2 regions of the Senegalia massiliensis genome follow, and region 1 is predicted to be linked to the other one. Evidence: riboswitches for the same ligand, from Rfam matches in the RefSeq annotation. Region 1 holds a riboswitch; the other holds the start of a gene.
What was found. Region 1 has a riboswitch for cyclic di-GMP ahead of D3Z33_RS03730 (BsaA family SipW-dependent biofilm matrix protein). Riboswitches for the same ligand answer to the same signal wherever they lie in the genome.
Positions count from the first base shown of each region.

Region 2: it holds a riboswitch for cyclic di-GMP, as region 1 does, so the genes downstream of both, D3Z33_RS06170 (ketoacyl-ACP synthase III) here and D3Z33_RS03730 (BsaA family SipW-dependent biofilm matrix protein) in region 1, are expected to answer to the same signal.

Region 1 is NZ_QXXA01000004.1:291,692-308,895, forward strand. Features, by position in the region: gene D3Z33_RS03720 (efflux RND transporter permease subunit) at 1-1,675, opposite strand, end outside; gene D3Z33_RS03725 (hypothetical protein) at 1,803-2,480, opposite strand; gene D3Z33_RS03730 (BsaA family SipW-dependent biofilm matrix protein) at 2,566-3,105, opposite strand; cyclic di-GMP riboswitch class I at 3,135-3,212, opposite strand; gene D3Z33_RS03735 (signal peptidase I) at 3,261-3,800, opposite strand; gene D3Z33_RS03740 (vWA domain-containing protein) at 3,832-6,216, opposite strand; gene D3Z33_RS03745 (BTAD domain-containing putative transcriptional regulator) at 6,405-7,637, opposite strand; gene D3Z33_RS03750 (NAD(P)-binding protein) at 7,769-11,347, opposite strand; gene D3Z33_RS03755 (NADH-ubiquinone oxidoreductase-F iron-sulfur binding region domain-containing protein) at 11,369-13,117, opposite strand; gene nuoE (NADH-quinone oxidoreductase subunit NuoE) at 13,120-13,644, opposite strand; gene sdaAA (L-serine ammonia-lyase, iron-sulfur-dependent, subunit alpha) at 13,669-14,550, opposite strand; gene sdaAB (L-serine ammonia-lyase, iron-sulfur-dependent subunit beta) at 14,566-15,237, opposite strand; gene D3Z33_RS03775 (CD3072 family TudS-related putative desulfidase) at 15,453-15,938, opposite strand; gene D3Z33_RS03780 (CD3073 family putative ECF transporter S component) at 15,931-16,509, opposite strand; gene D3Z33_RS03785 (SDR family oxidoreductase) at 16,627-17,204, opposite strand, start outside.
Region 2 is NZ_QXXA01000006.1:71,363-88,566, forward strand. Features, by position in the region: gene D3Z33_RS06155 (S9 family peptidase) at 1-828, opposite strand, end outside; gene D3Z33_RS06160 (aminopeptidase) at 968-2,200, shown strand; gene D3Z33_RS06165 (methyl-accepting chemotaxis protein) at 2,238-3,770, opposite strand; gene D3Z33_RS06170 (ketoacyl-ACP synthase III) at 3,792-4,796, opposite strand; cyclic di-GMP riboswitch class I at 4,888-4,971, opposite strand; gene D3Z33_RS06175 (Na+/H+ antiporter NhaC family protein) at 5,248-6,942, opposite strand; gene D3Z33_RS06180 (ABC-F family ATP-binding cassette domain-containing protein) at 7,069-8,625, shown strand; gene D3Z33_RS06185 (L-cystine transporter) at 8,700-10,067, opposite strand; gene D3Z33_RS06190 (MutS-related protein) at 10,136-11,953, opposite strand; partial or broken gene amrA (AmmeMemoRadiSam system protein A) at 12,049-13,387, shown strand; gene amrS (AmmeMemoRadiSam system radical SAM enzyme) at 13,396-14,262, shown strand; gene D3Z33_RS06205 (DUF4179 domain-containing protein) at 14,294-15,697, opposite strand; gene D3Z33_RS06210 (sigma-70 family RNA polymerase sigma factor) at 15,690-16,223, opposite strand; gene D3Z33_RS06215 (M28 family metallopeptidase) at 16,375-17,204, opposite strand, start outside.

The DNA.
Region 1 (17,204 bases):
CTTCTGCTTTTATATCAATATATGCTATATTATTATCTGCATAAGGAAATACTTCAAGCCTCATATTTACAAGCATAAAACCTACTATGATTATTAATACTAATACAATTAAAAATGTAGTTTTAGTATATTTCATGCTTTTTAAAAGTGTATTTTCTAATAATCCTTTAAAGTGTTTTCGTTCTCTTACTTTTCTATGACTATTCTTAAGAAGTAAACTTGCAAGTACAGGAGTTACTGTTATAGAAACTATATATGATGCAATTAAAGCTATAATAACTACTTGTGGTAAAGATTTTGCAAACTCTCCCGCCTCACCAGGTAGTGTTATAAGTGGTGCAAATGCCATTATAGTAGTAAGCGTTGATGTAAGTACTGGAATACTTGATTCTTTAGTTCCTAAATAAACTGCTTCCATAATAGATACATTTTCATCTAATTTTACTTGTATTGCATCAGTTATAACTATTGAGTTATCTACCAATATACCAAGAGATATAATAAGTGCTGCAATAGATATTTGTTGTATATTGATATTTAAAAATGACATAGATATAATAGTAATCATTATAGAAAGTGGAATAGTAACAGACACTACAAATGCATTTTTATAACCCATACCTATAAAAACTACTATAAGCACTAAAACTATTGCTTGCAGTAAATTTATCATAAAATCATTTACAGAATGTTTAACATCTTCTGGCTGAAATATTATTTTATCTATTTGAATATTTTTATCTAATTTTTTTTCAAATGAAGATATTATATCATTTATTTCCTCTTCTGCTAATAATATATTACTATCTTTATCAAAATAAGATGTAATAAGTATAGATGAATTTCCATTATGCATAAATCTTGTATCATCCGTATATTCATATTTAATTTCAGAAATACTACCTAGAGTTATAGGAGTATTTGTCTGTGGATTTAATCCTAACACTATATTTTTTATATCTTCAATACTATCTTCTTCTTTATTATATGAAATGCTTATATTACCTTCTTTTGTTTTTAAGCTTCCTAATGGTATATCAATGTTTTGAGCTGTTAAAATATCGTTTATATTTTCCAGAGTTAGATTTGCAGATCTTAATTTTTCTAAATCTATATCTATTATTATATTTTCTTCTAATATACCTAATATATTTGTTTCGCTTATTTGCTCTATATCATTTAATTTTGATTTTATATCTGTTGATAGCTTTTCAATATTTTTCATTTCGTTTATTTCATTATCAGAAGTATTGATGCTTAACATTACCCCTGTTGTATTTATAAGATCTGTATCAAGTGAGGGAGATTGAACATCACTTGGTAATTCTATGGTTTCAAGTTCTGAACGAAGTATTTCCCATTGTTTTTCTTTATCTACTTCATAGCTAAGTTGTACTATTACTAACGACACATTATCTCTAGAAACAGATTGTATCTTTTCTACACCATCTATGCCAGTAATAGCATTTTCTATATTTTCTGTAATGTCTTCTTTAACTTCTTCAGTCCTAGCTCCTGGATAAATTGTTGTTATCATACCTACTGGACTAATTGCTTCTGGATTTTCTTGTTTTGGCATTTCAAAATAAGTATATACTCCAAATGCTATTATTGCTAAAATAAGTATTATTACAAATTTTCTTTGAAATAATGCTGACTTTATAAGTTTATTCATATATATCTCCCTCTCATTGAGTTTATATGTAATTATATACCCCTGTTCTATACTATATAATATTATAATTAATCAAATATTAAAAGTAAATTTACATAATAAAAAATAGTCTGATTCTAAATTCAGACTATTTTTTGAATTTCAATATTATTCCTATTAATAAAGAACTTATTCCTACTCCATATAATAAATATGGAACCACTTCTCCTGTTTTTGGCATCTTTGGTATATAAGTAGCTCCATCATCAACTACTTCTTGTTCATCTACTACTTCCTCATTTGGTCCATCAGATTCACCTAATACTCTTTCAGTTTGTGCTGTGAAAATCCATTTTACATCTACTTTTTTGCCTTGAAATTCATTTCCAGTTTCAGGTCCTGGAAGTTTTACAGTAGCATCAAGTTTGTAAACATCTCCTATTTCTAACTTTCCTAAATAAATATTTTCTTTTGCAAAGTTATTCATAGGACCCTCAAACATCAATTCTCCATCATAATTAATTTGAAGAATAAGTTGATTTAATAAATCTACATTATCTACTTCACCAATTCTTTCTGCTCTCATATATAAATTAAAAGGATGTTCATAATTATTTTTTACTGTTATTGAACCTTTTTTAATATCCCCAGGATTTAAAATTTGAAGATCAAAGAATTTTTCTCCAGAAGGTTCTATAACTAATCCTAAGTCTTTTCCTATTACTTCAATATCATCAGCATAGCTATTATTAGATACTATCAATATAGTAAAACTTATAAAAAAAGTAATTATCATTACCAAAATAAATTTATTGTTATTTCTCATATCACCTGCCTCCTTCTTTAAATTTATTGTAAAGGCATATGGAATAATAACATATGCCTTTATTTATTATTATACATATTAATTATTAATATTCTTCTACTCCTGAAGGAAGTGCTGTTAATCCCCAAACATCTTTATATGCATCATTTGATGCTTGAACTGATTCTGCCTTTACATTTAATGTAAATGTTGCACCTTGGTAATCATTACTTGTTTCTTCTCCTAAAAGTTTAACACTATCTAATAATTTACTTGTTTCTTCATTTTCTTCTAAAATATACTTGTAATAATACCATCCATCATGTAATATCCAATCATTATCGTTTATCATTAATTCTATATTATCTATTGACATTTCATTACTCCAAGTAGGTGTTAACTGAACTCTTACATAAGTTTTTTTAGTTCCTTTACTAATTACAGTTACATCTTTATTTGTTTCATCTCCAGGGTTCCAATTAGTTATATTTTCAAATCCATTTTCATTAACTTCTATATCTACCGTTCCAGCTTTAAAAGTATTATCAATTGCTTCTGGTGTGCTTGTAAACCAAGCCATTGTTCCTCCTATTGCAAGTATAGCTATAGCTACTAATGATAAAGTAATTATTAATCTTTTTTTCATTTACAATACCTCCTCAAATTTTTAATTGATTCGGTAACTGGCTGCCATTTAAAAGGCCCTTTAGTTTTGCGTCCTCTAAGTTTACCTAAAGTTTGCCCTTGTCGTTTAGAACTTATTTGACTTAAACTTTTAATAAATTTAAATTGATTCACCTCCTATAAAGACTTCTTATTAACTTGCTTTTTTATATAAATAAAAGTTAAAATTATTAAAAGAATTATTGATATAATAAAATATATATTAGTCTTCAAAAAATTCAATATATATCCTATTATTGGTATGCTAAATATAACTTTTCCAAAAACATCTTCTCCTCTTACAACTAATGGGTCTGGAGTTGTATTTGCATCACCTTTAGTAACGAAATTAAATTCTTCTTTTTTTTGTATATCAACTACTCTATGAGTTACTAGTGATTGTGTTGAACCTTTATAAGTTATTATGTCATTTGTTTTTATATCTTTAGGATTAATTTGTTTTACTATTATTAAACTTCCCACATTTATAGTTGGATTCATGCTTCCACTCTGTACTTCATATATTTTATATCCAAATATAGAGGGCTGTTCTCCTTTAAAACGACTTCTCACTGTAACTATAATCAAAATTACAGTTATAACTAATACCATATAAAGGAATATGTTTTCTATAATTTTAAAAATATTCTTAATTTTATAGTCATTATGTCCCTCCATATTTTCATCCCCTCATATTATAGATATTAAGTTATTGTTCTAGCTGAACTTTAAACTTATTAGGCTTTTCATCATCATCATAAAACCAACTATCATTAATTCTTTTATTAGTTATAGTAACTGTTTGATGAAGATTTTCAGAACTTATAGTAACTATTTGCTGACTATAACCTACTAATTCATAATTCATAGGTACAATTTCATTAATATTGTAATTTCCTGGTTTTAAATTTTCTATAGTTTTCGTTTCTCCTTCTTTTATATATAATGCCCATTGTTTTTCTTCAGGTCCATCTATCCATATAGAAAATTTGGTACTAGGGTCTTCATTAATTACTATCTTTTCTATTGTTATACTTCCCCTTATTACCTTTACCACTATTTCATCCTCTGCTATACATGCACTACATCCTTCTTCACCATATTTATCTTTTAATACTAATTTGTAAGTGGTATCTTCATTAGGACTTACTTGAGGATTAGCATCATATGATACCCATGTTGGATCACTACTACTAGTCCAAATATAAGTATATGGTGGATGACCAGAGTTTATCTGAATATTATCTGCAAGATTAACAGTGTCACCTGTCATTTCTAAATCTGGTCCTAAATCTACTTTTAATGGTTCTATTACATCTACTTTAGGTACAGGAAAATCTTTAGTCTTTTCTTCATCATTTACATCTATATAATTTAATTTTGCCCAATCATTTGTAGGTATATCATTTCCTCCTTCAAATGAACATTTAGCTTTTATTTTATATGTTAAAGTTGTTTTTTCCGTTATTGTTCCGGCATTCCAAGTAATTTCATGAGTATTTTCATCATATGTTGCTTCATTACTTGAAAGACTTCCTTCTACATATACAAAGTTATCATTAATTTTATCTTTTACTACTGCATCTTTTGCAATATAATTTAAATTTTCTGATATTTCATTGTATATTTGTGTCAAATCTGCTGCTGAAAAAGTTTCATAATATCCTGAATCTTGAGCTTGTTGTAATACACTTCTGGCAACTCCTAAACTTTGTGCTGGTACTCCATTTAACAATCCTACTGTAAATACTCTAGCTACATTTTGTGAATTTTGTCCTTCATTTATAGCAGCTTGTGCATGATTATTTATATAAGTAGGTTCACTAGGACCATACCAATTACCAATACTTACTGTAGGTACTCCATCTGTTAAAAATACTATAGCTTTATTTGCTTCTGGTCTAGAATTATTAGCCATAGTAATTCTAGCTGTTCTAAAACCCGCTTCCGCATTTGTTCCTCCATTTGCAACTAATGAATTGATTTCATTAGATATTAAGTTATAATTATTGGTAAAATTAGTATCTAATGTTGCATCATTTATACTACCCCAACCATATATGCTTCCTGAATATGCATACGATACTAATGCTACTCTACTGTTAGGATTTTGTAATACTGTCTGAGAAAAACTTTTAGCCGCATTTTTAGCATAAGTTATAGCTGAACCATCATTCATACTTCCTGATCTATCTATTACAAGTATTACATCTATTGGTTTTTGTGGTATTTCACCATCAATTTCTAATGTAACTAAATATTCTCTACATCCTTCTACACTTTCAGCAGTTTTATCCACTGTTATTGTATCTTCAAATTGAGGATCAGGATTTCGATAAGTAGATAATGCACTAAATATACTACTTTTAGCAATGCTTTCTTTAAATAACTCATCTAAAAATTTTTGATACTCTTTAGGGAATTTTTCAATCTCATGTTCTTCAATAAATGCTGAACTAGAATTCTTTTTCTTTATTATTTCTGGTTTTAATAATTTAACTTCCACTTTTTTATTTTGAGTTATAGATTCATTATTAAATTTAGTGCTTGCTATAAATGTATTTACTTTTACTCTTTTTTCTAATGAAGAAAATTTATTATAAATGGTCTTTATTTCTTTTGTTTCTCCAATTTTTAATAGTTTTATATTTTGATTTAAATTTGTAATACTATCCTTTACTATTACATTTTTCAAATCTACATTTCCTTCATTTTTAACTTGAACTGTATATACTATATTTTCCCATGGCTTATATGAATTTTTATCTGTCTTAATTTCAAGTGATAAATTAGCTTTCAACATTTCTTTTTTTTGTTCCTTTTCTTCTGGTTCTGGTTTTGATTTTGTATTTTCTTCTAGCTTCTCTTCTGGTTTTGATTCTTTAGGATCTTCTTTAGATTTATCTTCTTGAGTTAATGATTCATTTTTTATATTTTCCTTATTTAATGGTTCTAAGTTTGATTCTTTTTGGTTTGATTCTTCCTTTTGAACCTCTTCAGAATCACCATAAACTATAGGTAAAAAACCATTTACAAATACTAAAGATAAAATTAATATATATATAATTAAACCTTTGTTGCGAAAATTCTTCATCTAAACTTTCACCTCCATTATTTATTTTACGTTATTATAAAGATACCCTAGTATAATTTTAGAGTAAGTTCAAATAAGTTTTATATTGATTTTTTATGTATTATATATTAATTTTTTATGCATTACATTTTAATTACAAAATAAAATAACATAAAAAAACTTCAGAATAAAATCTGAAGTTTTTAAATCTATATAATGCTATTTGAAATTTTATTAAATTTAAACTCTAAATTACAATTACCTTTTAAATACTTTCTAAACTGCTTTTGTATTCTATCTTCTATTAAATATAAAAACTCTGATTTTATTTCTGTAATCATTATAATTGCTTGATCTTCATTCCAAAATGTTATTACATCACCTTTTCTTAAACTTTTTAACAAAATAGCTTTCAATACATTTCTTGATTGTTTAAGATTATCTGTTGTTCTTTTTTTATGATTTAAAGTGATTAAACTAATATAAGTGTCTACATTTCCACGTATACTTTTTCTTTTTTCAAGATTATATAAAAACTTGAAATACTCTAAATCACAATACATAGCCCCTTGAACCTCACTATCCTTTAATCTTTTTTCAATAAAATATAAATCTGTTATTATTTTTTCTCCATTTGCTATTTGTAATTTCCTATATAAATCCTTCATTGCAATTGAAGGTTTCATATCATAATCTTTATACATTTTATAGGTAGTATACTCATAATAACTCAAAGCATGCTTAATTTGACCCATTTCCTTTAATGCTTCCATATAATATATATGAAATGTTTCATCAAATGGTTGTATTTCTATAACCTTTTCACATATATCAGCTATTTCTTTAAACATACTATTTTCTTTATATATACTTATTAATTTATTTGCTGAATGAATAAATATTCTATTATATCTATTTCTAATAGGTATTATCCAATCTCCACAGCTACATTCTCCCATATATTCACCAATATATACTTTTAAAGCTTTTTCATAATAATTAGCTACTTTTAGAGAGTTTAAATTCATCATATTAGCTTTTTCGATGCTTAATTCAAATATATCATTGTCTATTTTTAAGTTATCACTTATCTTTAATATGTAATATCCATTTATAAATTCTATATCAAATAATAATTCATTTATATTAATTTGTCTTTTTATTTCTTCTATAAACTTTCTAAGTCTAAATATTTGAGTTCTTAATACATTTTTCAAATCATCAGATTCATTATATTCAAATAAATTTTCTATAATTATTTCTGGGAGCAACTTTTTATTTTTATGAGAGATGAAAAACTTAAATAATTCTAAGATCTTATATTTTCTACCTAAACCTTCAATTATAGATTTATTACCTATACGAATATCAAAATCACCAAAAGTAAATATTTCTATATCATTTTTATAATCATGATTCAGGTTTTCTCCCTTTTCAAACATTTTAATTTCCTCCTAGAATCTATTTTGTTATTTAATTTATTTACCCTAACATTAAACTTATTAACAAATTTTAATATTTAATACATGAAAATAGCACATTTAAATTTAAAAATTTAAATGTGCTTATCTCATTATATTAAATTTTCTTTTTTAAGATATTTAGTAAAGCTCTTTGTTAAATTATTTGTATTTATGTCCTCAATAAAGAATATTCCATTTTCTACATTTTTCAATTCTGCTTTTTTACTTTTAGTATTAAAGCCGTCTATATAAAGTACTCTATTACTCCCTATTGGCCAATATACATCTTTATCATCTGTTTTTGTAAGTCCAAAGTAATTAAAATTTGATTTTTCAATATCAAGTAATATTTCTCTAGCACTTGAATAATCAAAATTCTTACCTAATATATTTGAAAGCTTCATTATTACTTGCCAATTTTCATAGTTTACCAAAGGTTTTATAGCTTTCTTTAAACTTTGAATCTTTCTTTCAGTATTAGTTATTGTACCACTTGTTTCAGCAAATCCAACTGCTGGTAGTACTACATCAGCTCTTTTAGCTGTATCAGTAAGATGTGTATCTTGAACCATTAAAAATTCTAAATTTTCAAGATTCACATTCAACATATCTTCTCCAAATACTAATAATCCTTTTATATTCTTATTTTCAATATTATCTTTTAGATAATCATACCCTTTAGTTATTCCCATATCTTTAAGACCTTGACTATTAGTATTTTGTTTTAATTGAATTATACCATTTCTAGGTCTTGCAATATGTCCAGTAATAGCTGCCATATTTGCAAGTAAAATTGCTGCATCTGATGTAATTGTTTTTTGTTCAAATACTATCATAGCATTTTTTGATTTCCCATAAAAACTAGCTATCTTTTTAGCCTCATTACTCACCTCTATATCAGATAAATTTTCTTTTAAATCATCCAATCCTATATAATTATCTTTATCAGATATTAAATTCTCATCAATAATTGATTTTAATATCTCTTTTAAAAACTTTACATCATTTTTAGTATGAACAGCAATACTAGATAACTTAGTAAGACCAGTTTCATTAGGACTTATAGATAGTAGTTTTGCACCTTGTTCTACTACTTTTTTTATCTTAAATCCTGCTATAGGGTGTTTTTTCATAACATTTGATTCAACTAATAATATAGTATCAACACCTGAAAGTTCATCAAATGTATTTGTAGATGCATCATATCCAAATACTTCCTCAATTCCACCTCTATGACTATTAAATGATCCTATATTGCTAGTATTCAATACTTCTTTACCTAATTTAGATGCTAAATACATATCTTCATTTGTATATCTATCTGAAATAGATATTGCTACTGTATCATTACCATACAATAATCCTAAACTTTGAGTTTTCTTTGCTGTAAAAAGTAATGCTTCTTCCCATGATGCTTCTTCTAATTTCCCTTTTTTTCTAATTAAAGGTTTTGTGATTCTTTTTCCTATATTTTTTAAATCAAATCCAAATCTTCCTTTTGCACAAAGAAGACCATTATCAATAGATGAATCATTTTTAGGTAATGATTTAACTAATAAATCGCCTTTAGTATTTAAATCTAAGTTACATCCTATACTACAATGTGAACATACAGTAGAAGTTGATTTTGTTTTAAGTGGAACTGACTTTTCAATTGAAAGCCTTTCTTGAAGTGCCCCAGTAGGACATACACTTATACACATGCCACAACTCACACAATCTGTTTCTTGTAGTGTCTTACCAAATGCAGGTTGTACTATTGTATCAAATCCTCTATCTATTAATCCTAAAGCATTTGATTTTACTACATCTTCACAAATTCTAACACATAAACCACATAATATACATTTATCTGAATTTCTAATTATAAAGGGATGATTATCATTATTTTGTCTGTTATGCATTTCACCTGATAATCTTTCAGGTTCTACTTTATATTCATTAGAATAATGAAGTAACTTACATTCAAATAAATCACCACACCCACATTCTAAACAACGCATAGCTTCTCTTTTTGCATCTTCCTCTGAATAACCTTTTACTATTTCTTCAAAGTTTCTCTTTCTTATATCTGGTTCTAAAGATTCCATTCTTGGCCTATGCTCTATTTCTCTATCAGAGAATTCTTCTATATTTACTTCTTCTCTTGTAACATAAAAAGGCTTTTTATAACTAATAGTTTTCCCTTCAAGATAGCTATTTATAACTTCTACAGCTTTTTTAGCTTCACCAATAGCTGCTATTGCAATATCTGGTCCTTTATTTGTAGCATCCCCACCTGCAAACACACCTTCTATATTTGTAAGAAATGAATTTTCATCTGCAGAAATAGTACCTCTTTTAGTAAATTCTAAATCTTCAAATCCCTCTATATCTACAGACTGACCAATTGATGCTATTACAGAATCCACTTCTATTATTTCTTCTTCACCTTCTATTGGAATTGGTCGCCTTCTTCCTCTTGAATCTTTTTCTCCAAGTTCCATTTTTTGAAGACGTATTTTTGATGCTTTCCCATTATTCCCAATAATCTCTATAGGACTTACTAAAAATTTAAAATTAACCCCTTCTTCTAATGCTTCTTCTACTTCTACTGCTTCTGCTGGCATTTGTACTTTTGTTCTTCTATATAATGCATATACCTCTTTTGCACCTAATCTAATAGCTGTTCTACAAGCATCCATAGCAGTGTTACCTCCACCAACTACTGCTATTTTATCACCAGTTCTAATAGGTTTATTCAATGCAAATTTATTTAAAAATTCTATTCCCCCAACTACTCCTTCTAAATCTTCTCCTGGACAGTTTAATTTTGTACTATTCCAAGCACCTATTGCAATATATACTGCATCATATTTTTCCCTTAAATGTTCTAACTTTATGTCTCTGCCTACCTTTATATTTGTAAGCATTTCTACCCCCATATTATTTATAAGCTCTATTTCTTTGTTTAATACTTCTTTTGGGAGTCTATATTGAGGTATTCCATATCTAAGCATACCTCCAAGTTTTGGCATAGATTCATATATAGTTGCTTTATGTCCTTCTTTAGCCAAAAAATATGCAGCTGTAAGTCCACTAGGTCCTCCTCCAATTATTGCTACTGATTTTCCTGTAGATGACTTTATTTCTGGCATAAATTGTTCTTTATCATTTAAATCAATATCTCCTACAAAACTCTTCAAAAATGCAATTGAGACTGGATCATCTAGTGTTTCTCTTCTACATGCTGTCTCACATGGATGAGGACACACTCTACCTATACTTGCAGGAAGTGGTAACTTTTCTTTTATAAGTTCTACTGCCTCTTTATACTGTCCATTAGCAATAAGTCCTACATAGCCTTGACAATCTGTATCCCCAGGGCAAGCCAAAGTACAAGGTGCCTTACAATCACCAGTATGATCAGAAAGTAATAATTCAAGAGCTATTTTTCTTGACTCTCTTACTTTTTTTGTATTTGTAGAAATTATCATTCCATCTGATGCTACTGTGGCACAAGACCTTAACAATTTATTCATTCCTTCTAATTCCACCATACATAATCCACATGATCCATATGGTTCAACTCTTTCATCATGACAAAGTGTTGGTATTTCAATATTATTAGATTTAGCTATTTCTAAAATTGTTTGTCCACTATGACCCATTACTTCAATTCCATTTATATTCAGCCTAATTTTATTCATAATTTACGCCCCCTTCACAAACTAACCAATTTTTATAGCACTAAATTTACACATTTCCATACATTTTCCACATTTAATACATTTATCTAAATCTATTATATGAACTAATTTTTTCTCTCCAGATATAGCTTCTACAGGACAATTTCTTTTACAAAGTCCACATCCAATACATTTATTTTCTGAAATACTATATTCAACTAATTCCTTACATGCTTTTGAAGGACATTTTTTATCATGAATGTGAGCTTCATATTCATCACGGAAATATCTTATAGTGCTAAGTACTGGATTTGGTGCAGTTTGTCCTAGTCCACACAGTGAACCTTCTTTTATTTTTGTACCTAATTCTTCTAAAAGTTCTATATCTCCAATTTTCCCTTTCCCTTCACAAATTCTAGTTAATATTTCAAGCATTCTTTTAGTACCTAATCTGCATTGAATACACTTACCACATGATTCTTTTCTAGTAAAATCTAAGAAAAATCTTGCCATATCTACCATACAAGTTGTTTCATCCATTACTACCATTCCACCTGAACCCATTATAGCGCCAATTTTAGATATTGATTCATAGTCAACGGAAGTATCTAAAAGGTGTTTTGGTATACAGCCTCCTGATGGTCCTCCCATTTGTACAGCTTTAAATTCTCTATCTTCTTTTATTCCTCCACCTATTTCATGTATTACATCTCTTAAAGTTATTCCCATAGGAACTTCTACAAGTCCACCTTTTTTTATTTTTCCAGTTAAAGCAAATACTTTTGTACCTTTACTATTTTCAGTCCCAAGGTTTGCAAAGGTTTTCCCTCCGTTTAATATTATATAAGCTACATTTGCCAATGTTTCAACATTATTTATATTAGTTGGTTTATTCCAATATCCCTTTTGTGCTGGAAAAGGTGGTTTTAATCTAGGCATTCCACGTTCACCTTGAAGAGATTCTAAAAGTGCAGTTTCTTCACCACAAACAAAAGCTCCTGCACCAGCTTTTATTCTTAAACTGAATTTAAAATTTTCTCCAAATATATTTTCACCTAAATAACCCTTTTTTTCTGCCTCATTAATTGCATTACTAAGACGCTTTATAGCAAGTGGATACTCTGCTCTTACATATACTATACCTTCATCTGCACCCATGGCATATCCATTTATTATCATACCTTCAATTAATCTATGTGGATCTCCTTCTAATATGCTTCTATCCATAAATGCACCAGGATCTCCTTCATCTGCATTACATACTACATATTTTTTATTTCCAGGGGAATTTTTTGCTGCGTTCCATTTAAACCAAGTAGGAAATCCAGCTCCACCTCTCCCTTTTAAGCCTGATATTTTAATCTCATCAATTACCTCATCAGGACTCATATCCTTTAAAACCTTTTCAAGAGCTTTGTACCCGTCTGTATTTATATATTCATCTATGCTTTCAGGATTTATATTACCACAATTTTTAAGAGCAACACGATTTTGTTTTGATAGTATTTCTATATCTTTTTTATCAATAGTAAATTCATTCACAGAAATGTTATCTGTATATATATTATTAAGTAGTATACTAACTTTATTTTCATCCATATTAACAAATGTAATTTTTTTACCTTCATGTATAACATCTATAATAGGCTCTAAATAACACATTCCTATACAACCAGTAGATGATAATTCTATATCTAAATTATTATTTTTTATCTCGTATGATAATTTATCATATACCTTATTTGCACCAGCAGCTATACCACAACTACCTTGCCCTACTATTATCTTCATTTTTATGCCCCCTTTCTTTTGCTCTTTTCCTTTATACTTCTAATAATTTGTTTTGCTTTTTCAGCAGTTAGATTTCCAAATGTATCATCATTTATCATCATAACTGGAGACAAGCTACAACATCCAAGACAAGCTACATTTATAAGTGTAAAAAGTCCATCATCAGTAGTTTCTCCATCTTTTATATTTAATTCATCAAATATTGATTCTTCTATTGTTTTAGAACCATTTACATGACAAGCTGTTCCCTGACAAAGCATTATCATATTCTCTCCTACAGGATTTAATCTAAACTGTGTATAAAATGTAGCAACCCCATGAATTTTGGCAGGCTTTACACCTGTTTTAAGTGATATATAATTTAATATATCAATAGGAAGATAATTATATTTTTCTTGAACTTCTTGAAGTATGCTAATAAGAGTGCCTTTTCTACCATCATATTTCTTTAAAATTAAATCAATATTATTCTTGTCTTCTTTTGAAATGTCTGTAAAAATAAATTTTTCTTTTTGACAACAACCCATTTTATACATCCCCTTTATATAATTTTAATTATTACCTAGAATATCTTTTGCAATTTTTTTACCAGTAGGAGTAGCAGCAAGTCCTCCCAAAGCAGTTTCTCTTAGAGAAACTGGAAGAGACCTTCCAACATTATACATTGCTTCTACTACTTCATCAAAAGGTATGATACTTTTTATTCCAGCCAGAGCCATATCAGCTGATATAAGTGCATTTGTAGCTCCAATTGCATTCCTCTTAACACATGGACTTTCTACAAGACCTGCTATAGGATCACATACTAATCCTAATATATTTTTTATAGTCATAGATGCAGCTTCTAAAGATTCACTTGGTTCCCCTCCTTCAATTTCAACAAGAGCCGCTGCTGCCATAGCTGCTGCTGATCCTGTTTCTGCTTGACATCCTCCATCTGCTCCTGCTACTGTAGCATTTTTTGTAATAATATATCCTATAGCAGAAGCTGTAAAGAGAGCTTTTATTAACTTATCATCTTCTACCCTGTATTCATCTTTCATCATATATAATACTCCTGGTACTATTCCAGATGATCCAGCTGTAGGAGCTGCCACAATTTGCCCCATAGTAACATTTACTTCTAAAACTGCCATAGCTGCTGCCACTGCTTTCATTGTTCTTTTACCAGAAAGAGTATTTGAATTCATATATCTTTCTCTAAGTTTTTTAGCATCTCCACCAACAAGTCCCCCCATTGATTTCAAACTGCTATTCAAACCTTTTTCTACTGAATTAATCATAGTAATTAAATTTTCTCTCATAATTTCAAAAATTTCATCATATTTTTTTTCAGAATTTTCAACTTCTCTTTCTATCATTACTTCCCAAATTTTTTTATCTTCTTTTTTACATATATTTAAAAGTTCTTTTCCATCTTTAAAATTATACATTTACTTACCTCATTTCTATAAAGAATCTATAACATAAACATCTTCCACATTTCCCGAGGAATCTTTTATAGATTTTATAAGTTTATCTGAAAGTTTATTATCACATTCTAAAACCATAAGTGCATCTTTTCCTTTACTTTGTCTGTATACACTCATAAAGGCTATATTTATATCTTCATCAGCTAATACTTTTGTTATTTTTGTAATTACACCAGGACCATCTATATGTTTAACTATAAGTGTTGGATATTCTCCTACAAACTCTAATTTCATACCATTTATTTCAGTAATTTTTATATTACCACCACCTATAGAAGAACCCATAAGTTCTACTATTTTACCATTGGATTGATATATTAAAAATTTTACTGTATTAGGATGAGCATCTCCTAAATCAGTAGGTATAAAATTATAATTAATTCCTTTTTTATTTGCAATTTCTAAGGAATTTTTTAGATTTTCATCATATTCTGTAAATCCCAATAATCCAGCCATTAATGCTCTATCTGTTCCATGACCTCTATAAGTATTTGCAAAAGATCCATGAAGTAAAAAATCCACCTTTATTATATCTGCCTTTATAAGCTTTGAAGCAATTCTTGCAAGTCTTGCAGCACCTGCTGTATGAGAACTAGATGGTCCTATCATCTTAGGACCTATTACATCAAATGCACTATAATTTTTCATTTACACCATCCTTATTAGTTAATTATCTCTATTAGTATAACATATTAAACTTTATGCAATAAAGTTATTATTTTATTAATTATATTTATTGATTTAATTATATTATAATAGTTACTAAAAGTAACAAAAAACATCCTACTAAAGCTACTATCTGTATCCCCTCATACTATATACATATAAAAAAGTATACCAAAAAATCAGTATACTCTTTTATATCATATTTTTATAAAATTTTTAAAGCTTTGTAATATATTTATATCTTTTCCTTCTTCATAATTTTCTGGTATATCAAATGTTTTAATGTAAATTTGATTATTCTCCATAGATTTATATAATTCTTCCATGAAAATACCCTTATCTTTTATAGAGTCACAAGATGGACTACCTTCTATGCCTAATATTCCAATTATTTCATAGCCATTATTTAAATATTCATCCATTTGTTTAACAATATCATTCACCAAGTTTTTACATAAATTCCTATAATCATATGTATCATATTCTTTCTTAGTCATAGGTGGTCTATTCTCACCTAAAAAAATAAATTCTGGACAAGGAAACTGGATAATTGATATATCATTATCTATTATAATTTTTACTATATCATTAAAAGCTCCCTTTGACCTTTCCCAATCTCGAATAACTGAATTTTGATTTAATATACAATGAGCCGTATATATTATTTGTTTTTTTCTATGCATTTTGATTACTCTTTTGATATGCTCTTAAATTCAAAGGTAAATACTGAATTACAAATACAACTAATATACAACTAGCTATTTTGTCAATAATATTACCCGTAATTCTAGGAATAAATGCAGCTGTAAAAATCTTCTGTCCACTTGCAAGTAGCCATGCAAATATAACATCTGTGCCTCCACCTGTTACTCCTCCATAAACTAAAACTGCAATTGGAGTTCCTATTAAAGGGGCTATAATTGATAATATAATACCTGTCACAATTGCAATTTTAAGATTAAATCTATATTTTTTAGCTATAAGTCCCACAATTAATCCTATAGCTATATTTACAATTGCAAAGGGGATATTTTTAGGGTTTGTTATCATTCCTTGTATTATATTTGTAAGTCCTCCTGTCATTGCACCAGCAAATGGCCCAAGTACAACTGCTACAAAAATTGTACCTATAGTATCTAAAAATAATAAAGGTATTTGTATGAATTGTATTACTGTACCAAAAACAATATTTATTACGATTCCTAATGATGCAATAACCATAGAATTTGTTGAATTAAACACATTACTTTTCATTAAACTCCCTCCTAAATTTTTGATAGTTAAACTAATATCATTATAAATTTAGGATAAATAATAGTAAAATAGAAAATATCTATAATTAGTAGACTTATTATACAATTTATAAATAAATTATATCCATTCGTCACTATAATCTTTTATAAAATCATCTATAGTTCTAGGTTTTCTTTTTAATATGTTTTCTGCTGTATCTGTTACTTTCCTTGCCATTCCAAGTTTAGTAGTTAAATAAAGTACAGTCATTACATTAGCAAATTCCTTTTTAACTCCTCTATTTATCATCTCTTTTCTAAATTGTAATAGGCTAGGATTTGAATATTTTATATCCTTTCCTAAAACATTACTCATTTTATTTGCAACTTCATAATAACTTATGGCTTCACATCCTGTTATTGTATAGGCTCTTTTTCTATGTCCTTTTTCTGTAAGAGTTATACCTATTACTTCACCAATGTCTCTAGTATCAATAAAGCTTACCCTTGCATTTCCACCAGGAATAAAAATATCATTTCTTTCCTTTATATCTTCTTTATGAGTAGTTGATAGATTTTGCATAAAAAAACTTGGTCTTATAAAGGTATATGGTATATTTGATTCTAATATAATTTTTTCTATTTTATGGTGAGGCGGGAAAGGATTTTTTTCTATTCCAAGTAAAGATAGAAATACTATTCTCCTAACAAATTTTT
Region 2 (17,204 bases), on a different contig from region 1:
TTTCATTTCATCTTTATTTAAATCATAAGTATAAAACTTACCATTTTCATTTATACCATAATTTTTCATATTTGTAGCATTTATTATTAACTTATCATCTTTAATAAATCTAGCATAATCATATGAAAAACCATTACTATCTATATTTTTCAATTCATCATTTTTTATATCATAAATATATAAAGAATCAGTTAAGTCCATTTTATTTTCAAATTTATTAGATATAAATACTACTTTATCTTTATTATCATTTAATGAAAATTCACCTATATTTGTAATGTCATCTGTAAGAGCTTTATATTCTTCTTTTTCTAAATCATAAATATATAATCTGCTTCTTTTTTTATTCGTATAACCACTGCCATTAGACCAAAAAGGTATTTCATCTAATTCAATAAAACTTTTTTTATCTTTATTTTTATCTTCTTTATCATAGCTAGCTGTAAATATAAACTTATTCTCAGTTAATTTTTCAATATTAATTACATTTTTATCTATTTCAAAATACTTTTTGGCCTCTCCTCCATTTATATTTATTTTATAAAATTTAGTAATTTCTTTTTTTGTCTCTTTACTCTTATCTATTTCATCTCTATTGCTTGAAAATATTATCTCTTCATCATTTAACCATATAAATGAACTTTCCTTATCAAATGTAGTAATCTGTCTTAAATTTCCTTTATAATATAACCAAATATTAGATAAGTATTTATTTTCTTCTTTATCAATATTATGTACTACAAAAGCAAGTTTCCCTTTTTCTTTTCCATGTTTAATACCTGATAAAAACTTATACTTTGTAAAATCATCTAATTTTAACTTTTCCATAAAATTCCCCCTCTATTATTCTAATTTATATTATATAATAATATCAGAATTATTAAAACATTATAATATTTGAGAATTTAAATGACTTTTTAGAAAATTTAATATAAAATAATATTAAACTATATGAAAGGATGATAAAATGAACAATTTCAATGAATTATTAAAAAAATATGCTGATATTGCAATTAATATTGGTGTAAACATTCAAAAGGATCAAATTCTTTATATTAATGCTCCTATTGAAAGCAATGAATTTGTAAGAGCTCTTTCAAGATCTGCCTATGATGCAGGTGCACGTGATGTTATGGTTAATTGGAATGACGATGAATTAGCCCTTATAAGATTTTTAAATGCACCAGACAAAGCATTTAAAGAATTTCCACAATGGAAGGCAGATGGATTAGCAGAGCTTGCAAAGGATAATGCTGCTTTTATATCAATTACTGGTAATGATCCAGACATATTTAAAGATGTAGATCCTGAAAAAATGGCAACAGATACTAAAACAAAACTTAAAGCCCTTCAAGAATATAGAAAATATACAATGGCTAGCAAAGTAGCTTGGTGTGTTATAGCTGCTCCTTCAAAAGCATGGGCTAAAAAAGTTATAGGTATTGATGATAGTGAAAAAGCTATAGAAAAGCTTTGGGATAAAATATTTAAAATAGTTAGAGTAGATAGAGAAGAACCTGTAGAAGCATGGAAGGAACATACTACAAATTTAGAAAATAGAGTAAAATATCTAAATAAAGAAAACTTCAAGAAATTACATTTCAAATCCTCTATTACAGATTTAGAAGTAGAACTACCAAAAGGCCATATTTGGGCAGGTGGAGGAGAAAAGAATGATAAGGACACATATTTTGTAGCTAATATTCCAACAGAAGAAGTCTTTACTATGCCTCATAGAACTGGAGTAAATGGTGTAGTTAAAAATACTAAACCATTTAATTATAATGGCAATTTAATAGATGACTTTACACTTACACTTGAAAATGGTAAAGTTGTAGATTTTAAAGCAGAAAAGGGCTATGATGTACTTAAAAAAATGTTAGAAACTGATGAAGGAGCATTACATTTAGGTGAAGTTGCCTTGGTACCACATGATTCTCCTATATCAAATTTAGATACAATATTCTATAATACATTATTTGATGAAAATGCATCTTGTCATTTAGCTTTAGGAAAAGCATACCCTACATGTATAGAAAATGGAAGTGATATGGAAACAGAAGAGTTAACAGAAAAAGGTGCAAATGATTCACTTATACATGAAGATTTCATGATAGGTTCAGCTGATATGAATATAATAGCTGAAAAACAAAATGGTGAAAAAGTACAAATATTTAAAGATGGTAATTGGTCTATATAAAATTACAACCACTAGGACTTAACCTAGTGGTTTTTTGTTATTTAATCAATTCATTCATTTGTACAGCTATGTCTTTTAAGTTTTCAGCATTTGCCGAAAGTTCTTCACTCATTGCTGCACTTTGTTGAATTGATTGAATTAAAGTATTAAATTCTCCTATTGTACTTTCTGTATTTTCATAAATGTTTTCATTGAAATTTACTATTTCTTTTGTTTTATTAAGTTGTCCTTTAGTCATAACATTTATATTTTTTATAGTTTCAGTAAAATCTTTTAATTCTGATATCATATCTTTTACATTATGTACAGTATCACCTACTATATTATTTCCTTCAGTTATATGATTATTATTATTAGTCATTAAATCTTCTACATCAGAAATTTTTGTTTTTAACTCTGTAGTTATTCCAGCTACATCTTTCAACGAATGCTTAGTATTTTCAGCAAGTTTTCTTATTTCTTCAGCTACAACTACAAATCCTCTTCCAGATTCCCCAGCTCTAGCAGCTTCTATTGAAGCATTTAATGCAAGTAAATTAGTTTGTTCAGCAATATTTCCAATAATAACTAATATCTCATCTACTTCTTCAGCCTTATCCTGAAGTTTTCTTGTAGCATCAAAAGTGAATTCTATTCGTTCCTTTATTTTATTCATAATGTTAGATGCTTCATTTAATGATATTTCATTTTTATTGGATTTTTCTATAAGTTCTAAAGCTATACTTCTACTATTATTTGTTTTGTTATGTATACTCTCATTCTCTGATAGTAACTCATCTAATATATTTGTATTCTTTTTAGACTTATCTAACATAGAGTTACTCGATTGTAGTACATTATCACTAGTATAAGCTATTTCTTGCATAGCTGTACTTTCTTCTTCTGCTATAGTTGACACCATTTTACTAGAGTCTAATAATGAATCTGCAAATTCAGAAGTTCTATTAAAAATATTTGATATTTTTTGATTGTTATTTGCTAGTTCTTCTTCTCTTTTTTGTATTTGATTAAGTATATTAGAAGCAAACAATGTAAATATGAATATACCAAAAGAAGTTAGAGTAATTATTATTGCTCTGATTACAAATTCTTGTATTATCAATTCTTCTGATGGAAGTGTGTTAGAATTAAATGTAAATATAGCTATTTGGCTTATAATTCCAGTAATTATAAATGCAATATTTAATTTAACATCTAAAAATAATGCTCCTAAAATAATAAAGTAAAATATGCTCATCCATAATTCCTTAGATGGTATCATAAATACTAAATATAAGTAATTTATAAAAGTCATAATAAATATTATATACTTTAAAATATTAAAATTCTTTTTATTAAAATTTCCATTATCAACAGTCTTTCTATGCATTAAATAAAAAATAATAGATTCAACTATAATTAAAAGTCCAAATAAAGACAAATCTAACCATTTAATTGAACTATATAACCCTAAATATTTCATAACTGAAAAAGTTGTTGCAGCTAATAATCCACTTATTGAATAAATAATAAGTACAAATTTCAAAGTTTTTTTCTGATAATCTATTATTGTATTAGTATCTTCTCTCATATTAACCTCCTTCATAAACATTTACCATTTATAACTCAATGCTTGCATAGTATAACCTGCTGCAACAGAACAAAATACTATTAAATCATCTTCTATAAAATTTTCTTTTTCTAACCTTTCATTTAGAGCCATTATTGGACTGGCACTACCAGTATATCCATACTTATCTGCTATAAATGTAGCTTTTTCTAAAGTATTACCTAATTTTTCTAAAGTAACTTTTATATCGTCTTTAGAAAATTGTGACATAAAATAATGTGATACATTTTCTGGAGTATATTCATTTTCTTTTAGTAAGTTAACTACTAATTCTGACCACTCATCTGAAAGAAAACTAAAATCAAAAGGTTTCCATTGCATCTTTCTATCATAACTTGTTAGATTTGTATCAACTATATTTTCAAGGCCACATTCTGGAAATCTTATAGTATCATTGTAATTATCATCAGTAAACATTCTTGTTGCTAAAAATCCTCTTTGTTTGTCTTCTTCTATAGATTCTAAAATAATTGCAGCAGCACCATCTCCTACAATAGAATATGTAATCATATCATCTTCCCTAGCAAAAGGACTTACGTGCAAAGAACCAATTATTAAAGCTCTTTTAAATTTTTTATCAGTTTTTAAATATCTAGTTGCTACATCAATAGCACTTATCATTCCAACACAGTTATTATTCAAGTCAAAAACTGAAGTTGCATTAGTAGCCTTTAATTCATTTCTCATCATCAATGCACAAGAAGGCATTAAATATTGTGGTGTATCTGTAGCAGATATTATTATATCTATATCTTCAGGAGAAAGATTTGCATTTTTCAATGCTTTTTTAGCAGACTTAACCCCCATACCTATCATAGTTTCATTATTATCAGCTTGCTTTCGTATGTCTCTACCTAATTTCTTCATTAAATTAGTTACATGATCATCTAGTTCATACTTTTTAAAGTGATTTATAACTTCTTTATTTTTCACTTCTTTTGTTGGATTATATGAACCAACACCTTTTATTAATACATTTTGATACATTTTACACTCCCCTTTAGTTTAATTACTAAGAAGATGCACAAAAAGTAAAATAGATAACTCTAAGTAGAGCTATCTATTTTATAGCAATCAACTTAGCGGCTTGGCAATCATAGATTCATTCCTTAGACCCATAGCTTTGCGTCCTTAACTTTCGATAAGTTTGCCTTTATTAAGTTATATAATTCGACAATATTTTACTAGATTATAATATCATATAAAGTATCTTTTTCCAATATATTTAAAACAAAAAAGATGAGAATTGAATCTATCAATTCTCACCTTTTTTATTAATATTTGTGACCAAAGCTAGGGAAAATAAGGAATATAACTACAATCACACAAATTATAAGTAATAAATCATCATCCAATCCAAAGAAGCCTTTTGTTGTTGCTGACATTTACCACACCTCCTAATAATATATGATATGTTTTAAAACAAATATTGCTACTCTTAGAAGGTAACTTTTTTTCCAAATAAATATACAAATGCTATTACTACAATTAATGCTGATGGAAGAACAAGATAAACTGGGACTCCAAGTCCTACTGGAATATAACCAAATAATATTGTAATTATACCAACAGTTATAGCATAATATAATTGAGTTTTTACATGATCTATATGATCACATGCAGCACCCATTGAAGATAATATTGTAGTATCTGAGATAGGTGAACAATGGTCACCAAATATAGCTCCTGTAAGTACTGCTCCTGCATTCATTAACATATATGAATTTTCTGGAGATATAGAAAATGCTAAAGGTATTGTAAGTGGCATAAGTATACCCATTGTTCCATAGGATGTACCTGTAGAAAATGATATTATTGCTCCAAATATAAATATTACTGATGGAAGTAAAAACTCAGGCATTTTATCACTTAGTATTGATATCAAAAATTTACTTGTTCCTAAATCTTTGATCACTCCTGAAAGTGACCAAGCAAGCACTAATATAACACCAGTAATAAGTAATGATTTTAAACCATGTATAAAAGTATCAATACCTTCATTTACTGTAAATATTTTTTGTTTTATTCCCATTAAAAGTGCTACAATACTTGCTAAAAGTGCTGCTTGAAATAAAACTATACTAGCATCTGATGCTCCAAATGTTTCTCTTATAGCCATAAGTGATAAAGGAGAATCCTTTATCATTTCTATCATATTAGCATCTTCTGCTAAAGCTATATATCCATTATAATAAAATCCTGCAAAAGCTGATATCATAAGCACAAGTATTGGAACCAGTGCATTTTTTATTTTTAATTTAGTACCTTCATTTGGTTCTAAGTTTTTATCATTATCACTCATCATTGGACTTGAATCTTTTCTTAATACCTCACCTTTAATTCTAGCTCTTTTTTCTACTTTATACATTGGTCCAAATTCTTTCATAAGAATTGCTGTTGCTACTATAAATATAAGTATAAGTATATTATAAAATCTATAAGGTATTGTAGATACAAATATGCCATATGCATTTACATTTTGTCCTATTGATTCATATGCATCCTTTATAAGACCTACCTCATATCCAATCCAAGTAGATATAAGTGCAATCCCTGCAATAGGTGCTGCTGTTGCATCTATAATAAATGCTAATTTTTCTCTTGAAATTCTCATTTTATCAGTGACAGGTCTCATAATAGGACCTACTATAAGTGCATTTGCATAATCATCAAAGAATATAAAAAGTCCTAATATCCAAGTAATTATTTGTGCACTTACAGGTGATTTAGCCTTTTTAGCTAAAGACTCTGCAATAGCTTTTGCTCCACCCATTTTTGAAATCAAAGCAATCATTCCACCAATAGTTAAACATTGAAGAATAATTCCTGCATTCCAGCTATCTGCAAGAGATGAAACCATATATACTATTAAGTCTAAAAAACTATGAATTAATGCTCCAAATACATTATAATTATTTAATGATAGAATAAATGCTCCAGTAAGAACTCCTATAAATAATGATATAATTACATTTTTACTTATAAATGCAAGAACTATAGCTATAAGTGGTGGTAAAAGAGTCCAAATACCAAATTTTTCTGCATTAAGCTTTGCACTATCTACTTCATCTGCTAAAGCATAAGTAGAAATAAAAATTAAAATTAATACTAATAACAATACTTTTCTCTTCAAGAATAATCCCTCCTTTCTTAAATATATATTCGATAACTTTTAAAAATATCCTAATTGTAAGTTTACATTTAAATTTAATTATTATATATTATGTATTATAAATAGCTTCGTAGAAAGGAAGATTTTATGAGTATTTTAACAGTTAAAAACCTAACTCATGGTTTTGGTGATAGAGCCTTATTTGATAATGTATCATTTAGATTATTAAAAGGTGAGCATATCGGACTAATTGGGGCAAATGGAGAAGGTAAATCTACATTTATGAATATAATTACAGGAAAAATAACACCAGATGAAGGTGACATTGAATGGTCTAAGAGAGTAAGAATAGGATACTTAGATCAACATACAGTTTTAAAAAAAGGCATGACTATTCGTGATACATTAAAGTCTGCTTTTAGTTATCTTTTTGATTTAGAAAAAGAAATGAATGCTATATGTGATGAAATGGCTAATGCTACTCCTGAAAGATTAGAAATACTTTTAGAAGATATGGGGACAATCCAAGATATTCTTACAAATAATGATTTTTATATAATAGATGCAAAGGTAGAAGAAATAGGAAGAGGTCTTGGACTTGATGCTATAGGGTTTGAAAAAGATGTAAATGATTTAAGTGGAGGACAAAGGACTAAAGTACTACTTGCAAAATTATTATTAGAAAAACCAGATATATTACTATTAGATGAGCCTACAAACTATTTAGATTATGAACATATAGAATGGTTAAAAACTTATTTAAATGATTATGAAAATGCATTTATACTCATTTCTCATGACATACCATTTTTAAATAGTGTAATAAATCTAATCTATCATATGGAAAATCAAAAATTAGATAGATATGTTGGAGATTATGATGATTTTATGAAAGTTTATGAAATGAAAAAGAAACAAATAGAAGCAGCATATAAAAAACAACAACAAGAAATAGCAGGACTTAAAGATTTTGTAGCAAGAAATAAGGCAAGAGTATCTACTAGAAATATGGCTATGAGTAGACAAAAAAAGCTTGATAATATGGATATAATAGAATTAGATAGAGAAAAGCCAAAGCCAGAATTTAATTTTAAAGAAGCAAGAACTCCATCAAAATTAATTTTTCAAACTAATGATTTAGTTATAGGATATGATGAGCCTCTTACTAAGCCTTTGAATATTCGTATGGAAAGAAAACAAAAAATAGCTATAGTTGGAGCAAATGGTATAGGTAAAACTACATTATTAAAGAGTATATTAGGTGAAATAAAACCTATATCAGGTACAGTTGAAAAAGGTCAAAATCAATATATAGGATACTTTCAACAAGAAATAAAAAAAGATAATTATAATACATGTATTGATGAGATGTGGAGTGAATTCCCTGGATTTAATCAATATGAAATAAGATCTGCACTAGCCAAATGCGGACTTACTACAAAACACATTGAAAGTAAAGTAGTTGTCCTAAGTGGTGGAGAACAAGCAAAAGTTAGATTATGCAAACTTATAAATAAAGAAACTAATATATTAATTTTAGATGAGCCTACAAATCATCTAGATAAAGATGCAAAATCCGAACTGAAAAGAGCATTAAAAGAATACAATGGAACAATACTTTTAATCTCACATGAACCAGAGTTCTACAATGATATTGTAACAGATATTTGGAATTGTGAAAATTGGACAACAAAAATAGTTTAAAAAGAAAAAATCCTGATTTATAAATCAGGATTTTTTCTAATCATTTAGTTTTCTTACATTTATTCTTATTTATATTATTTTTCATTATATTTTTCTATATCAATATTGTTCATAACCTTACTTGAAACCAGTCCTGCAAGCATAGAACCACTTACATTTACTGCAGTTCTACCCATATCAATTAATGGTTCAATTGCTATTAAAAGTCCTACAAGCCCAACAGGAAGTCCCATTGTAGATAAAACTATTAAAGCTGCAAATGTTGCTCCTCCACCTACACCTGCAATACCAAATGAGCTAAGTGCTATTACTATTACAAGTTTAATTAAAAATGCTGGCGCTAAAGGGTTTATTCCTACAGTTGGTGCTATCATAACAGCAAGCATAGCTGGATAGATTCCTGCGCATCCATTTTGACCTATACTTGATCCAAGAGATGCTGATAAATTTGCATGGCCTTCTGATACTCCGAATTTATCTGTTTGAGTTTCAACATTTAATGGAATCGCTCCTGCACTAGTTCTAGATGTAAATGCAAATGTTAAAACTGAAGCTGATTTTTTAAGATATGTCATAGGATTTAATCCAAATATAGCTAGTATTACAAAGTGAATAATAAACATAATTATAAGTGCTACATATGAAGCTATTACAAATTTAAGTAACCTTGCAATTTCACTAAAATTACTTGTAGAAACCACCCTTGTCATAAGAGCTAAAACTCCATATGGAGTAAGTCTTAATACTAAAGTAACCATTCTCATAACTACATCATGAAGTGTAGATATTATTTTCGCAAAATGTTCTGCTGATTCTGGTTTCTTTCTTCTAAGACCAAGTGTTGCAATAGATATAAATGCTGCAAATACAACTACTGAAAGAGTAGCTGAACTTCCCTGACCAGTCATTGCATAAAAAGGATTTATTGGTATTATCTCAACTATTTGTTCAGGAATAGGTTTTGCTGTAAATTCTCCTAATCTGTTTTCTAGATTATCTGCTGCTTGTGATTCATCTTCTCCCACTTGAAGTCCTTCTGCAGAAAGATCAAATATAGATGCTGTACCTACACCTACTAAAGCTGCAATACCTGTAGTTAATACTAATACTAATATTATAATACCTGCCATCTTACCTAAATCTTTTCCAGTTTGTTTTATTATGGCTCCAGTTATGGCTATAAATACAAGAGGAATTACAATCATTTTAAGAAGTCTTACATATGCTGTACCTACTATTGAAATCCATGTATTAGATTGAATAACAACCTCTGAGTTTGGACCATAAATTAATTGCAGTACTGCCCCAAATACTATACCACCAAGTAATGCTAAAAGTACTCTTTTGGTAAATGATACATATTTCTTTTGCATCATAAATAACCCAAATGTTATAGCTAAAAATACTAAAATGTTTATTATGGTTAAAAATATATCATTCAATATTATTGCCTCCTTCTCTTTTTTTATATTATACCATACTATTCCGGTATGTAAATAGGGAATTAAAATTATTCTATATTTACACCTGCCATTTTCATAAGATATATTGCATTTCTAGTAGTTGATACACCCCTCCTTAACTTATAATCAAAATGTATTTCTCCTCTTTCATAGTATTCCTTGAAATGATAATTTAGTACATTACCCAAAGTCTCCTTTTCCATTTCACCTAATTCTAAATCATGAGTAGAAACAAGGCCTATAGCTTTATTCTTATAAAGCTGTTTTAAAAGCATTTTTGCACCAATATGTCTATCATATGAATTGGTACCTTTAAATATTTCATCTAATAAGAAAAATACTTGCAAATCTTTATTTGACTTTTCTACTATACTATTTATTCTCTTAAGCTCGCCATAGAACGAAGAAATACCTGCTTCTAAGTCATCACTTATTCTCATACAGATTTGTAAATTCATTATAGATAAATTCATACTTTCTGCACATACTTTACAGCCACAATAGCCAAGCACTATATTTATTCCAATAGTTCTTAAAAAAGTACTCTTCCCTGCCATATTTGAGCCTGTTACAAGTATTACTCTAGAAGGATCTTCTATATTTATACTATTAGCTACTCCTTTTCTTAAAAGAGGATGAGCTATACTTTTTGAATTAAAAATTGAATCTTTTTTTTCTATATTTGGAAATACCCAATCTCTATTATCAAAACTAAGTCCTGCAAAAGAACTTAATTCTTCTAACTCTCCTACTATATTAATCCATTTTTCAACATTATCCCCTGATTGTTCTTTCCATTTATATAAAGATATTAAACACTGATAATCCCATAAAAGTAATACATTTATAGGAAAGAAGATCATATTTTTTCGATTTAGAGATCTTTCAACTATTTTCTCAAGTTTTCTTAATTGATTAGAAGCATCCTCATTATTTTTATTTTTTAAACCATCTCTTAAATCTAAAATATATTTAGATTTAAAATTACCTTTTTCAAATTTTTCTATCATCTTTGCATAGGTTTTTATATCATCTCCATATTTATATATTTTGTCAAATTCCTTATTTAAGTTGTTAGAGTTAAGTGCTCTCATCAAAAATTGAATTGCTACAAATGATAATGCTACTATTTTTGGTATAGCTAAAAATACATATGCCCCTAAAAGTAAAATAATAGTTATTAATGGTAATACTTTAAAAAATATATTAGTACTTTTTTTAGTATATATATCTTCTTTATGTTTCGACCATAATATTATATCTGTATTATCTCTATTACCCTTCTTTTCCTTCTCTATAGCTGATGCAGCAAATCTTTGTCGCCACCACCTCTTTTTTGCTAACTCTTCTATAGCTTCTTGTCTACTTTTTATAACTTCTATATCTCTAGGAGGATTCTTTAAAATATTTGCTAACTTTTCTTTCCCAATAGGAGTATATGTCCTATTTATATATTGAAAAAGTGAATTTTTACCGAATATATCTAAGTCATAACTAAATCTATGATTCATATCAATAAACTCTTTTCCATCTTCTTTGAAATTTTTCCAATTCCAATTTAACCTTTCTATTCCATTACTATTTATATCTCGTATAGATGATATATATCTATAATAATTTTTTAAATAATTATGTATTTTTACAAGATATAAAAATAATAATAATGAAATAGTAAATAATCCCCATAATACTAAATCACCTAAATCTCTAGCTAAAAATATCCCTAGCATTATAATAACTGCAGCTGTTAAAAGTCTAATAGTACTAATTATATTCATTGTTTTATTTGTACCTTTTAATAAATCACTATACTTTGCTGTTCTTCTTTTATATATATTTATTGGCTCAACCAAAATTATATCCACCTTTCTTTTATCTCTATATAATAATTGTATCTAAAAAGGGTAAATATATCCATAAGAGATTTAATTTTTTGAAATTAATTTGGAGGTGAAGAAATTTGAGCATAGAAGGTTTTTATTTACTCCCCCACCCTCCTATAGTTATTCCAGAGGTTGGAAGAGGAGAAGAGCAGAGAATAAAAGAAACTTATGAAAGTTTAGAAACTGTAGCAAAAGATATAAAAAAAATTTCTCCTAACACTATTATTTTAGTAACTCCACATGGTACTATGTTTAGAGATGCCATATCTATTTCATATGGTACTACTATACATGGAGATTTATCAGATTTTGGTGTGAATAATGTAAGCATGGATTTAGATATTGATTTGTCTCTCACTGATAAAATTTATGAATTAGCTGAGAACAAAGAAATTCCCATATTAAAATCAACATCTTCATTACTAGATAGTTATGATGCTTCTTTTTATTTAGACCACGGAGCAATAGTTCCATTATATTTTATAAATAAATTATACACTGATTATAAAATAGTCCATATAACTTATGCTCCAATAGAAGATGAAAAATTATATGAATTTGGAAAAGTTATAAAAGAAGCAATAGAAAATATGGAAACAAAATCAGTATTTATAGCTAGTGGAGATTTATCTCATAGACTTAAAGATAGTGGTCCTTATGACTATCATCCAGCTGGAGAAAAATTCGATAAAGAAATATTAAATCTTTTAACTAAAGGACAAACTAAAAAAATATTTAATATGGACAAAGAAATGATAAAAGATGCAGGAGAATGTGGAATGAGATCAATTCGTATACTTTTAGGTACGCTTTCTAATATGGACTATAAAGGTACACTTTTAAGTTACGAAAATACTTTTGGTGTAGGATATGGAGTGATGAAATTTGACTATAAAAGGAAATAACCCTTATGTAAAATTAGCAAGAGAAAATTTAGAAAGCTATATAAATAACAGACATATATTAAATACTTTACCTGATTATATAACAAAAGAAATGCAGCAAACTAGAAGAGGAGTATTTGTAACTCTTCATAAAAATGGTAATTTAAGAGGTTGTATTGGTACAATTTTCCCTGTAACCGAGTCCGTAGTTGACGAAATTATAAGAAATTCTATAGAGGCAGGAGTTTATGATCCTCGATTTCCTGCAGTTACAAAAGATGAATTAAAAGATATACAATTTTCAGTAGATGTACTATCAAAACCAGAAAGAACTAGCAGAGAGAATTTAGACCCTAAAAAATATGGAATAATAATTACAAGTAACAGAAAAAATGGAGTATTGCTTCCTGATTTAGAAGGAGTAGATACAGTGGATCAACAAATTAATATAACGCTTAAAAAAGCTCAAATAAGTCAAAGTGAAAATTATGAAATAGAAAGATTTACAGTTACAAGATATGAAGAAGAGTAGGTGATATTATCAAAAAAGAAGCTATGTTTTATGAAAAACTAGATGATAAAAAAGTACATTGCTATTTATGCCCACATAATTGTGTAATAGAAAATGAGAATGTAGGTAAATGTAGTGTAAGATTGAATGAAGATGGTAAGCTTTTTTCTACTAATTATAGAGAAGTTACAGCTATAACAGTTGATGCTATAGAAAAAAAGCCTCTAAAATTCTTTCGAGAAGGATCAAATATATTATCTGTAGGTACATTTGGATGTAATTTAACATGTGCTTTTTGCCAAAATTATTCTATAGCTCAATTTACAGATTATCATGCACATAGTCAAAGGATAACAGAAGAAGAATTAGTAGATTCAGCACTTAATACCAGTAATAATATAGGACTTGCATTTACTTATAATGAGCCTACGATTTGGTATGAATATGTATATGAAACAGCTAAATTATTAAAAGAAAAGGATAGCACTAAATCTGTAGTAATAGTTACAAATGGATTTATAAATAAAGAGCCCTTAGAAAAATTGCTCCCATATGTAGATGCAATGAATATAGATTTAAAAGGATTTAATAATGAATACTATACTGAAATTTGTGGTGGCAGATTAAATCCAGTACTAGATTCAATAGAAATAGCAGCAAAAAGTACCCATGTAGAAATAACTACACTATTAGTTACAGGAGAAAATGATAATCTAGATGAAATAGAAAACTTAACAAAATTTCTATCTAATATAGATAAAACCATCCCCTTACACATTACAAGATATTTTCCAATGTATAAAATGGATAATCCACCTACAGATTTAAATATAATGTATAAAGCAAAAGAAATAGCAGAGAAATATTTGGATAGAGTAGTTTTAGGGAATATATAAAGCTGAACTTTTATTAGTTCAGCTTTATGCATTACTTTGATAAATCTATAGTAAAAGGCTCTAATTTTTTATTTTCAATAAAACTTGTGAAATCAAATCGTAAAATAGTATTTTCTAATGAGAAATCTTCTATCTTTTCTTCTCCATCAAGTTCAAATACTGATTGAAAATGATAATTATCTTTATCAATTAATTTTACATTATTTCTAGATATACTATGACCTTTAGGTAAAAAAGGATTTTCTGGATCAATGTCATTGATAAAGTCTTTATCAACTAAAGAAAAGCTATAAGATAGATTGTGAGCTAATATATCAAATTTATCCTTGCTTAAATTTTCCTTTAGCCCCTTAAAATTATAATCAACAATTAGTGTATTTCCTTCTTCAGTAATATTTTTTACTTTAATTTTAAAATCTGTACGTTTACTTTCTAATATAAATGATCTTTTATTTAAAGTCTCTTGAACGGGAGTCTCAGATATTAAAAGAGACGGATAAAGTTTAATTGATTTTATATCTTTATCAATTTTATTAATATTTTTCCTGTAAATATTATAATGATTATCTTCCTTTACTAAGGTAGAAAGTTTAGTATTATTTTTATAGTTAAATAATTCATTCCCATTTTCATCTTCTGCTTTATAAATATCTATATAATCATTTTTATATTTTGATACAGTTTCAAAAATCATATTGGAAGTTTCTCTTGCTACATTAATTTCATCAATTTTTATTTTAATTTCTTCGTCTTTATAAAACTTAGATTTATTAACCATTAATGTCTTATTTATATCTTGTTTAATAGGAACATCAAAACTCCAATTTCCTTTTATACCATTAATATTATGAATAGAAACAGGTAATGTGAAATCTTCTTTAATCTCTCCATAAGGATATTTTAATTTCCATTGAAAGTCATATCCATCTTCTGATTCATGTATTCCAGTTGACATATTATTAAGCCATGAATCTTCCTTATCCCCTTTATTATTTTCAAAATTAACATCAAAATGTAATTCTCCTTTTTCAATATTTCCACTTACATGTCCTATAATTGAAACATTATCACCATCAAAATATGCATTCTTTAATTTAACTGTCACTCCATTTTGAGTTATTTCTTCATCTAATTCTGTTACTAATTCATCTTTAGCTAATTCTACTCCTAAGTTATCTCCAAATTCTTCATATATTCTTCCAATAAAGGGTGCACTAGCTAATACTTGATTCATACTGGGAATGAAAAAACCTGATAAAAAAGTAATACCACAAATAGATGCAGCAGCTACACAACTAATTATTAATTTCTTTTTAGTAGATTTTTTTGTTTTAGTTTGACTCTCTCTTTTTATTCCTTCATCAATTGCATTGAAAACATCTTCTTTTGGTACTTCTATTTTATTAATAGATGACTTTATATATTTATTATCCATAACTTCTCTCCCTTTCAAATTTCTTTTTTAGTTCTGCTTTACCTCTACTTAAATAAGTCTTTACAGTCCCTTCTGGTATGTTCATCATTTTACTAATAGTTTTTATAGAATAATCATGATAATAAAAAAGTATAATTGGTGTTCGGTAATTTTCCTTTAATTTACCTATAGCTTCTATAATATATAAAGAATCATTATCTACTACTCCAATATCAGAGTTTAACTTAAAGGAAATACCTTCTGTTAAAGAAACAATATTTTCCCTTCTTGAAAGTACTTGACCGGCACATCGAATTATAATCTTTGTAAACCAAGTCATGAAATACTCTGGATGTTTTAAGGTATGAATAGATATTAACGCCTGATAAGTTGCTTCTTGAACAATATCTAAGGCATCTTCTTTGTTATGTACATATAAATAAGCTGTGCGATAAATTTGTTCATAATTTTTCTTAAGTAATCTTTCAAAAGCATTTTTATTCCCTTTTATTGCTTTTTTTATTAATTTATAATCTTTTTCTTCCATTTCATAACTCCTTTCAATACATTAGTGGGCAAAATGGATAAAAAAGTTTCAACTTTTTTAAATTTTATCATAAAAAAACTAGAACGGATTTAATCCATTCTAGTTTCTTGTTTTTCTTTTCAATTAATATATATATCATATTTTATATAAATTATTTAAAAAGATTTTGTTCATTTAATTGGCCTCTTTCTACTCCCCATTCTAAGCTGTAAGGAGCATATAAAGTTGACAATAATATCATATTTATTATTGTAAATATAACAAATGTTTTTAACAATGCTTTATTATTTGTCTCTTTCAAGTAGGAAAATGTAATTATCAAAGCACATATTGCTATGATAATAGGTACTATTATATACTCCATTGAATATCCAAATACATAATTCTCTCTCATGGATATTATTTCAAATAAAATATTGATTATTAAACTACTAAAAACTACAACTTTAAGATATTTAGAGTTTTCTTTTCTTAATAACCTATATATCCCGAGAACTATTAATCCTGGTAATACCAAATACATTCTACTGACTAAAAATACAGGCATCATAATTATATTTTGTATTATATTTCCTAATTTTATAAAGAAATCTACCTTTTTCTCATCATTTCCAAACTGAGAGTCTGATGATGAAGATTTCAAAGTATAGTTATTTCCCTTACCTTCCATCCAAAAAACATAACTATAGTTACTTGAATCTAAAATTTGTAAATCTTTTATATTTACTTTATCTTTTTTGTATATTAATTTTTCCTCAGTAACTCTTCCATTATATAAATTTCTTAAAAATATATAAGATACATTATTTTTATCCTTGCCTTTTGCTACTAATGATATCTCTCCATCTTTATCCATATCTTTATTTATAGTTAAATTTATATCTTTATCTACTTTAATGCCACTATTTCCAGTCAATTCTAATTCCTTAAAAGATCCAATAGTTGAGCTTCTTGACCCTAAATTAAATGTCCCATACTTAA